2 regions of the Vibrio astriarenae genome follow, and region 2 is predicted to be linked to the other one. Evidence: predicted binding sites of a transcription regulator. Region 2 holds the regulator's gene; the other holds the start of a gene.
The links. Region 2 encodes MetJ, which represses methionine synthesis genes. Its sites were predicted from a motif close to TTAGACNTNTANANGTCTAA; they were not measured.
Positions count from the first base shown of each region.

Region 1: a site for MetJ is predicted at 1,932-1,951, ahead of metK (methionine adenosyltransferase). Genes of this name have one in related genera too.

Region 1 covers NZ_CP047475.1:421,859-426,653, forward strand. Annotated here, with positions in the region: gene GT360_RS02170 (DUF2189 domain-containing protein) at 1-288, opposite strand, end outside; gene metK (methionine adenosyltransferase) at 688-1,842, opposite strand; gene tkt (transketolase) at 2,168-4,162, shown strand; gene GT360_RS02185 (glycosyl hydrolase 2 galactose-binding domain-containing protein) at 4,300-4,795, shown strand, end outside.
Region 2 covers NZ_CP047475.1:99,998-104,792, reverse strand. Annotated here, with positions in the region: gene GT360_RS00545 (gluconokinase) at 1-113, shown strand, start outside; gene edd (phosphogluconate dehydratase) at 113-1,909, shown strand; gene GT360_RS00535 (substrate-binding domain-containing protein) at 1,974-2,981, opposite strand; gene metJ (met regulon transcriptional regulator MetJ) at 3,067-3,387, opposite strand; gene GT360_RS00525 (O-succinylhomoserine (thiol)-lyase) at 3,598-4,764, shown strand; gene GT360_RS00520 (bifunctional aspartate kinase/homoserine dehydrogenase II) at 4,766-4,795, shown strand, end outside.

The DNA of each region.
Region 1 (4,795 bases), 320 kb from region 2:
CAACGCAAGGAAGGGGCCAATCAACATATACACAATCAGACTGGGCATGATCACCAAATGAGTGCCTTGCCATTGCACCAGCAGCACGATGCCGATCGCGGCTGCCATAAAACATAAACCGTAGAAAGCGCTGATGATGGGCATACGAACAAAGTCGTTGAGCCCCAACGCTAACCAGTGAAAGGGAGCAGAGATACTGAGTGTGTTGCACGGAATGGTGCGTGCATACTCATGGTCAGATTGCTTCTGCTTAGTGTCAAAATCTGACGAGTTGTAGGTTCGAGGCATGCGTCCTCCTTGATGCGTTCTAGTCACATATCAGGAAAGAGCTTATCGTCGTAAGCAGACACATTCGCGCAATCACCTGATATCAAAAGGTGCAAGGCCAGAAAATAGTGATGACCAAATGCTACCTATCTATACGGTGCATCGCGGCATAAGGGACAGCAAACCGTCATGTCGATGCAGAGACTACGTTTTCCAATGCTTAGGGATGCCGAGCATTAGCTTTTTGTTGCGATACCGATATGGTCAACACTCATGGTGAGTAATATCAGTGACGATATTGGTATCGATTTGTGCACATAGTGATATAACTATCGACATGGATTGGTGAAAATTCAAATCTTTGTCGCACAAAAAAGCCCCAGCAGAGCTGAGGCTTGAAATTTTTTGTGTCTATCGGGCTTATTTAATGCCAGCGAACTCGCGCAGTAGAGCGGCTTTATCTGTCGCTTCCCATGGGAACTCTTCGCGACCGAAGTGGCCGTACGCTGCCGTCTTCTTGTAGATAGGCTGAAGAAGGTTCAGCATCTCTTGTAGGCCGTATGGGCGTAGATCGAAGTTTTGGCGAACCGCTTCAACGATGATGTCGTGAGACACTTTCTCAGTACCGAACGTTTCAACCATGATAGAGGTTGGATCAGCAACACCGATAGCGTATGACAGTTGAATTTCACAACGGTCAGCCATGCCAGCAGCAACAATGTTCTTCGCTACGTAACGCGCTGCGTAAGCTGCAGAACGGTCAACTTTTGATGGATCTTTACCAGAGAACGCACCGCCACCGTGACGAGCTGCACCGCCGTAGGTATCTACGATGATCTTACGACCAGTAAGGCCACAGTCACCCATAGGACCGCCGATTACGAAACGACCAGTTGGGTTGATGAAGAAGTTAGTCTCTTTGTTGATCCACTCTGATGGAAGCACTGGCTTGATGATCTCTTCCATTACTGCTTCACGTAGGTCTGGTGTTGAGATTGAGTCACAGTGCTGAGTTGAAAGAACAACAGCGTCGATACCAACAATCTTACCTTGGTCGTATTGGAATGTTACCTGAGACTTTGCATCAGGGCGCAACCATGGAAGAGTGCCGTTCTTACGTACTTCCGCTTGCTTTTGAACAAGACGGTGAGAGTAAGTGATTGGCGCTGGCATTAGGATGTCGGTTTCGTTTGTCGCGTAACCGAACATGATACCTTGGTCGCCCGCACCTTGCTCTTTAGGGTCTGCTTTATCAACACCTTGGTTGATGTCAGGAGACTGTTTACCGATAGTATTTAGTACCGCACAAGAGTCTGCGTCGAAGCCCATGTCTGAGTGCACGTAGCCAATCTCACGTACAGTTTCACGAGTCAGCTCTTCGATATCAACCCAAGCTGAAGTCGTGATCTCACCACCAACCATTACCATGCCGGTTTTTACATAAGTTTCACAAGCAACACGAGCTTTAGGATCTTGCTCAAGAATCGCGTCTAGAACTGCATCAGAAATCTGGTCTGCAATTTTATCTGGGTGACCTTCTGAAACCGACTCAGAAGTGAATAGGTGCTTAGCCATGAGAGCTCCACTTTGTTAACTATCTCTATAGCCGTGTATCGCTGCCTTTATCGGCAAAAACGGCTATCAACAAAAATTTCTGTAGGTGTTTCTACATCTAGACGTCTATTCTAGTTTTCAACAAATGAATTACAAGTGATTTTTAGTATTAATTAGAACCAAACGTTTGCGCAAATCATCACAAAATGTAGGGGTATGAGAGGGGTGAGAGCTCAAATTCCTCAAGTAAACGTTTGCAGAGTGTGAATGGCTCTGCGACAATACCCGCGCTGCGAAGCAGCTTCATTTATCTTTTCTCTTTCGCTTAATGCACTCAGGAGCAGACATGTCTTCTCGTAAACATCTAGCTAATGCAATCCGTGCTCTTAGCATGGACGGTGTTCAACAAGCTAACTCTGGCCACCCAGGCGCACCAATGGGTATGGCTGATATCGCTGAAGTTCTTTGGCGTTCTCACCTAAACCACAACCCAACTAACCCAGAGTGGGCAAACCGCGACCGATTTATTCTGTCTAACGGTCATGGCTCAATGCTGATCTACTCACTACTGCATTTGTCTGGTTACGAATTATCAATTGACGATCTTAAGAACTTCCGTCAATTGCACTCAAAAACACCTGGCCACCCAGAGTACGGTTACGCTCCAGGTATTGAGACGACAACGGGTCCTCTAGGCCAAGGTATTACGAACGCTGTGGGTATGGCTATCGCTGAAAAAGCGTTGGCAGCTCAGTTTAATAAAGAAGGTCACGATATCGTAGACCACTTCACTTATGTCTTCATGGGTGACGGCTGTTTGATGGAAGGTATTTCGCACGAGGCATGTTCTCTAGCGGGTACCCTAGGTCTAGGCAAACTTATTGCATTTTGGGATGACAATGGCATCTCAATCGACGGTGAGGTTGAAGGCTGGTTCTCTGACGATACACCTAAGCGTTTTGAAGCATACGGTTGGCATGTTATTCCTGCTGTTGATGGCCACGATAGCGAAGCCATCAACGCAGCGATCGAAGCGGCGAAAAACGACCCTCGTCCAACACTGATCTGTACTAAAACGATCATTGGTTTTGGTTCACCAAACAAGTCTGGCTCACACGACTGTCACGGTGCACCTCTAGGCCATGAAGAAATTGCAGCGGCACGTGAGTTCCTTGGTTGGGAACACGGTCCGTTTGAAATCCCAGCAGACGTATACTCTGAATGGGATGCAAAAGAAGCGGGCAAAGCAAAAGAAGCGGCATGGGAAGAGAAGCTAGCGGCTTATGAAGCGGCTTACCCAGAGCTTGCTGCTGAGTTCAAGCGTCGTACTAACGGTGGGCTACCTGCACAGTGGGAAGAGAAAGCAAACCAGATCATTGCGGATCTGCAAGCTAACCCTGCAAACATCGCTTCACGTAAAGCATCACAAAACGCACTAGAAGCGTTTGGTCAAATGCTACCAGAATTCATGGGCGGCTCTGCTGACCTTGCACCATCCAACCTAACTATGTGGTCTGGTTCTAAGTCATTAGAAGCGGATAAGTTTGATGGCAACTACATTCACTACGGTGTACGTGAGTTTGGTATGACGGCGATCATGAACGGTATCGCACTGCACGGCGGTTTCGTACCTTACGGTGCAACCTTCCTAATGTTCATGGAATACGCGCGTAATGCAATGCGTATGGCTGCACTAATGAAAGTGCAAAACATCCAAGTTTACACGCACGACTCTATCGGCCTAGGCGAAGATGGCCCAACACACCAACCAGTAGAACAGATGGCGTCTCTGCGTGTGACTCCAAACATGAGCACATGGCGTCCATGTGACCAGGTTGAATCTGCTGTTGCTTGGAAACTAGCGATTGAGCGTAAAGATGGTCCTACTTCACTGATCTTCTCTCGTCAGAACCTTGCTCAACAAGAGCGTGATGCACAGCAAGTTGCGAACATCGCTAAAGGTGCTTACATCCTGAAAGATTGTGAAGGTAAACCAGAGCTAATCATTATCGCGACGGGCTCTGAAGTTGAGCTTGCGGTTGAAGCAGCCGCTCAGCTAACGGCTGAAGGTAAGAAAGTACGCGTTGTTTCTATGCCTTCTACTGACGCATTTGATAAGCAAGATGCCGCTTACCGTGAAGCAGTTCTACCATCAGACGTAACCGCACGTATTGCGGTTGAAGCGGGTATTGCTGATTACTGGTACAAGTATGTTGGTTTTGATGGTCGTATCATCGGTATGACAACATTCGGTGAGTCTGCACCAGCAGGTGAACTATTCAAGATGTTCGGTTTCACAACAGAGAATGTTGTAGAAACTGCAAAGGAACTATTGGCATAACTTCAGCTTTGGCATAATCTCGCCTAAGCGCTAATAAAGCCTATAATTATAAATAGAAGGCCAGAGTCGCATATGTGACTCTGGCTTTTTTTGTTGGTCAACGCTCACTGACCAATATAGACGAGAGAAAGTAAAGCATGAAGCTATCATTAGCAGGCTGGTGGCAGGTGTCACCCTTAACCGACCTGTCGATTCCACAGGAAGATATTCTATTTCCCGCCCTAATCAGTTCAGTATTACCGACGGGCCTAACCGAAGAGCAAATCAGCGCGCAAGAATGGCACTTGATGCATGATATTGAGCTGGATGAAGAGTTGGCTGCGCCAGCGGTAGATTTGGTGATGCAAGGCGTGTCTCATTATGCCGAGGTACGAGTCAACGGGGTCGCTGTCTTTGATTGCATGGGTGATTTGCAGACGATGCGTAAAGATGTCCGTCCATACCTACAAAAAGGGCGCAACCGGTTTGAAGTTCTTTTTTTAGAGCAAGATGAGGATTGGTTGTTAGAAGAGGATGGGCTGATAGAAGAAAAGAGTGTGCAAGGGGAATTTGTCGGCTCATCCTTGCGCCCTGTTGCTATTCAGGTTGAGCCTTATTTGCATTTTATGAGAAACGTTCGGCTCCATAACGTTG
Region 2 (4,795 bases):
TCGAGCGTCCCGATGGCGAACCGCAAACACTCGTGATCAGCATCGATGGCACAATCGAAGATGTCGTTGAACGCGCGGCACAAGAATTGACTGCATCTCAAGAGGTTGCGTAATGACTCATTCCGTAATCTTAGACGTTACTCATCGCCTACTAGAGCGCAGTAAAAACTCACGCGCAGCATTTCTGGCTCGTACTCAAGAGCAATTGGATCATGGCAAGACTCGCGCTGCTTTGACTTGTGGCAACCTAGCTCATGCTGTCGCGGCATCTTGCTCTACCGAAAAAAAGCAAATCCTTGATTTTACAAGAACCAATGTCGCTCTTGTCACCTCATACAACGATATGCTTAGCGCGCATCAGCCTTATCAGACTTATCCAAACCAAATCAAGCAGGCTCTATCAGAGCTCGGCCACACTGCGCAAGTCGCAGGCGGTGTCCCTGCCATGTGTGATGGCGTGACTCAAGGCCAAGCCGGTATGGATATGTCTCTGTTTTCTCGTGACTTGATTGCTCAATCAACGGCACTGTCCCTAAGCCACAATGTCTTTGATGCAACCTTGCTTCTGGGTATTTGTGACAAAATTGCTCCAGGACAATTGATGGGGGCACTTTCTTACGCTCATCTGCCTACCGCTTTTGTACCCGCGGGCCTCATGGCAACGGGCATCAGTAACGAAGAAAAGGTCGATGTACGTCAAAAGTATGCCGCTGGTGAGGTAGGTAAAGATGCTCTACTCGACATGGAGTGCCGCGCTTATCATGCCCCGGGCACATGTACATTCTATGGCACTGCCAATACCAATCAATTGGTGTTTGAAGCCATGGGTTTGATGCTTCCTGGTTCGGCATTTGTTCACCCCCACTCAGAGCTCCGTGAGGCGCTTACCGATTATGCGGCAGTAAAGATCGCTTCAATGAGCGCTGGCTCGCCGACTTTCCGCCCATTATCTGAAGTTGTCACAGAGAAAAGCCTAGTCAACGGTATCGTCGCTCTGCTTGCTTCCGGTGGTAGTACTAACCACACCATCCACATGATTGCAGTGGCAAGAGCTGCGGGTCTGTTGCTGACATGGCAAGACATTAGCGATCTATCTGAAGTCGTACCATTACTCGCTCGCGTTTATCCAAATGGCCCGGCAGACATGAATGCCTTCCAACAAGCTGGAGGGGTTCCTGCACTATTGAGTCGCCTTGATGAGTCGCAGCTTCTGCACCGAGATGTCAAACCTGTGTTTGGTGATTTTGAAAGTCAGATGACAATACCAAGCTTAAATAACGGTGAGCTTCGCTGGTCCTCATGTGCTCAAAGCGATGACCCAAGTGTCATTGCAAGCTCAGGAGAGTCTTTCCAAGCTACGGGCGGGACTCGCGTTCTGGATGGTAACCTAGGTAAAGCCGTCGTGAAGGTATCTGCGGTCAAAGAAGAGCAGCGCATCATCGAAGCACCGGCTGTTGTCTTCCAATGCCAACATGAAGTGGAAGCCGCTTACCAGCGCGGTGAACTCAACAAAGACTGTATCGTTGTCGTTACTCACAATGGTCCTGCCGCGAATGGGATGCCAGAACTGCACAAGCTGATGCCGATCTTGGGCAATATCCAAAAAGCAGGTTTTAGTGTCGCTCTGGTTACTGATGGTCGCCTATCTGGCGCGTCAGGCAAAATCCCATCGGCGATTCACGTATCGCCAGAAGCTCTGCGTGGCGGCGCGATTGGTCTGGTTCGCGATGGTGATATTCTGAGTTTGAACTGTCAGACTGGCGAGCTGAACAATCTAGCCGACACGACTGGACGCGAGCCTCTGTCCATCGACACGGAAGCGGTTCAACAAACTTGGGGACGTAACTTATTTAGCGTCTTACGCCAAAGTGTTTCAAGCGCAGAAGACGGCGCGAGCTTTATCGTTTAGGCTCGTTTCAGATACCAAAAAAGGAGCCACTTTGGCTCCTTTTTAATTGATTCAGCTAGAAGAGCTAAATACTCTCGCCTTTAGTGATGTGATAGCCCATATCTACTCTATCACTCTCGATCTCTTCACCTTTGAGGCGTGCAATCAGTAGCTCCGCACTCTTTACCCCAATCTCAAACCTTGGTGTATCGACACTCGTCAAACGCGGCGTCACCATAGTGCCAATATCTAACGCATTGTAGCCGACGACAGACAACTGCTCGGGCACTTTAATCCCACGTCTTTGCGCACTCATCAACACACCGATCGCGATATCATCATTGGTACAAAATACCGCATCCAGCTCTGGCTTATCAGCGAGCGCTCTATCTAAAAGATCATCCGCCATCGAGAAGCTAGAGTGCTCTTCAGTGAGGACGTGAAACGGGGTTATACCCGCCTCAGTCACCGCTCTATCATAGCCTTCCATACGCAAACGAGTTCGCGTGTCGAGACGTGCGCCAAAGTAGGCTATGGTGCGCTTGCCTGCCGCCATTATCTGCTTCGTAACCTGGTAAGAGGCCTCGCGATGATCAAGCCCAACCGCCATGTCGATCGGTTGTTCCGGTAGCTCCATCGTTTCGACAACCGGAACATCTGCCGCTTTGATCATTTGCAGTGTGCGGTTGGTGTGATGGCTTTCCGTTAAAATTAAGCCATCAACTTGGTAAGCGAGCAGAGAGGCTATTTTACTCTCTTCTTCAAGCTCATCGTAGCTAAAGTGGGCGATCAAGGTTTCATAGCCGTTGGCTTTAGTGACGGTTTCAATGCCCTGCACAAACGAAGCAAAAATTTGGTTGGAAAGAGAGGGTAAGAGTATACCTATGGCACGACTCGATGACTTGGAGAGCATCGCTGGCGCGCGATTCTCTATGTATCCTATCTCTTCGATAACTGCTGCTATTTTTTCTCGCGTTTTTTCTGCTACAGAATTGGGATCACGCATATAGCGAGATACTGTCATCTTGGTGATACCCACTTGATCAGCGATATCCTGTAGCGTAGTACGTCTTTTTTTACTGTTTTGAGCCATATGTTCCTTGGGCTTTGATTCGTTGTTCACTCTAAACGAAAGCTCGATCGCAACGAACGATCCCTACTCACCAAGCGACTTGATCTTACTCTTCATCAAACGTTTCAAACTCGATGCCCATCTCTGTCATTAACGCTTTCGCTTCTGCAGGAATTTCGTCAGGACGGTCTTTTCTCAAGTCTTCATCTGTTGGGAGAGGCTGCCCCGTGTAAGCATGTAGAAAAGCTTCACACAGCAGCTCACTGTTGGTCGCATGACGCAGATTGTTAATTTGGCGGCGAGTACGCTCATCGGTTAGTACTTTCAATACCTTAAGTGGGATTGATACCGTGATTTTCTTTACTTGTTCACTCTTTTTACCGTGTTCAGCATATGGGCTAATGTATTCGCCATTCCAGTCTGCCATGAGACACCTTTCAGTCATGTTTAATCTAAATGGATAAGGGGGAGATTTTAGCCGGATTTAAGGCTAAGAGCAAAGACATATAGACGTCTAGAAGTGTTGACGTCTCACATTATGAAAAGTAAAGTGTTGGATAACGGATTAAACAACGTTTATAGCAGATAAAGATAAACGTTTTGTGAAGCACTATCACTCTTTGGGAAGGACACTCTTATGAGCGCACGCAAGCCTGCGACAATTGCCGTTCGCACCGGCATCGAATCAGACACTCAATACCATGCGGTTGTTCCACCCATCTACCTCTCTACCAACTATGGCTTTCCAGCCTTTGGTGAAGTACCAAACTATGACTATACCCGTTCTGGTAACCCAAATCGAGGTTTGCTAGAGCAGGCTCTTTTTGAGTTAGAATCAGGAAAAGGGGCCGTCGTTACCAACTGTGGCACCTCCGCACTCAATCTTTGGGTTTCCGCATTTTTAGGTCCAGATGATCTTATTGTTGCTCCGCATGATTGTTATGGCGGTACTTATCGCCTGTTCAATACACGCGCGCGAAAAGGCGATTTTAAGGTCCAGTTTGTTGACCAAACAGATGAACAAGCCCTCAATGCCGCGCTAGCGAAAAAACCAAAACTGATTCTATTGGAGACACCATCGAACCCATTGGTTCGCGTGGTAGATATCAACGCGATTTGTACCAAAGCGAAAGAAGTGGGTGCACTAGTAGCGGTAGACAATACCTTTTTGACACCTGTGTACCAAAAGCCCTTAGAGCTCGGCGCAGACTTTGTGATTCATTCAACCACTAAGTACATTAATGGCCACTCCGATGTGATTGGCGGCGTGGTGATCACGAAAACAGAAGAACATGCCGAAGAGCTTGCTTGGTGGGGTAACTGTATTGGAGCAACTGGAACGCCGTTTGACAGCTACATGACGCTGCGCGGCATTCGTACACTCGGCGCTCGCATGCGTGTGCATGAAGAGAGCTCACAACAGATATTGAACTTCTTGGTTGAAGAGCCTCTAGTCAGTAAAGTTTACCACCCTAGCCTGCTAAGCCATCCAGGTCATGAGATAGCCAAAAAACAGCAATCGGGCTTTGGGTCTATGCTGAGTTTTGAGTTTGCTGGATCATTTGAACAACTCAAATTCTTTGTTGGCAAGCTCGAGCTGTTCTCGCTTGCTGAATCACTTGGTGGCGTTGAGAGCTTAATCTGTCACCCTGCATCCATGACCCATCGCGCGATGGGAGAGGAAGCACTCGCAGAAGCGGGGGTGACTCAGCACCTTTTGCGTCTTTCTGTCGGGTTAGAAGATAGTCAAGACCTTATCGAAGACCTTCAGCAAGCTTTCGCTCAAGCCAAGGAGGCATTTTAAGATGACTCACCCACGTCAACTGCACAAATTT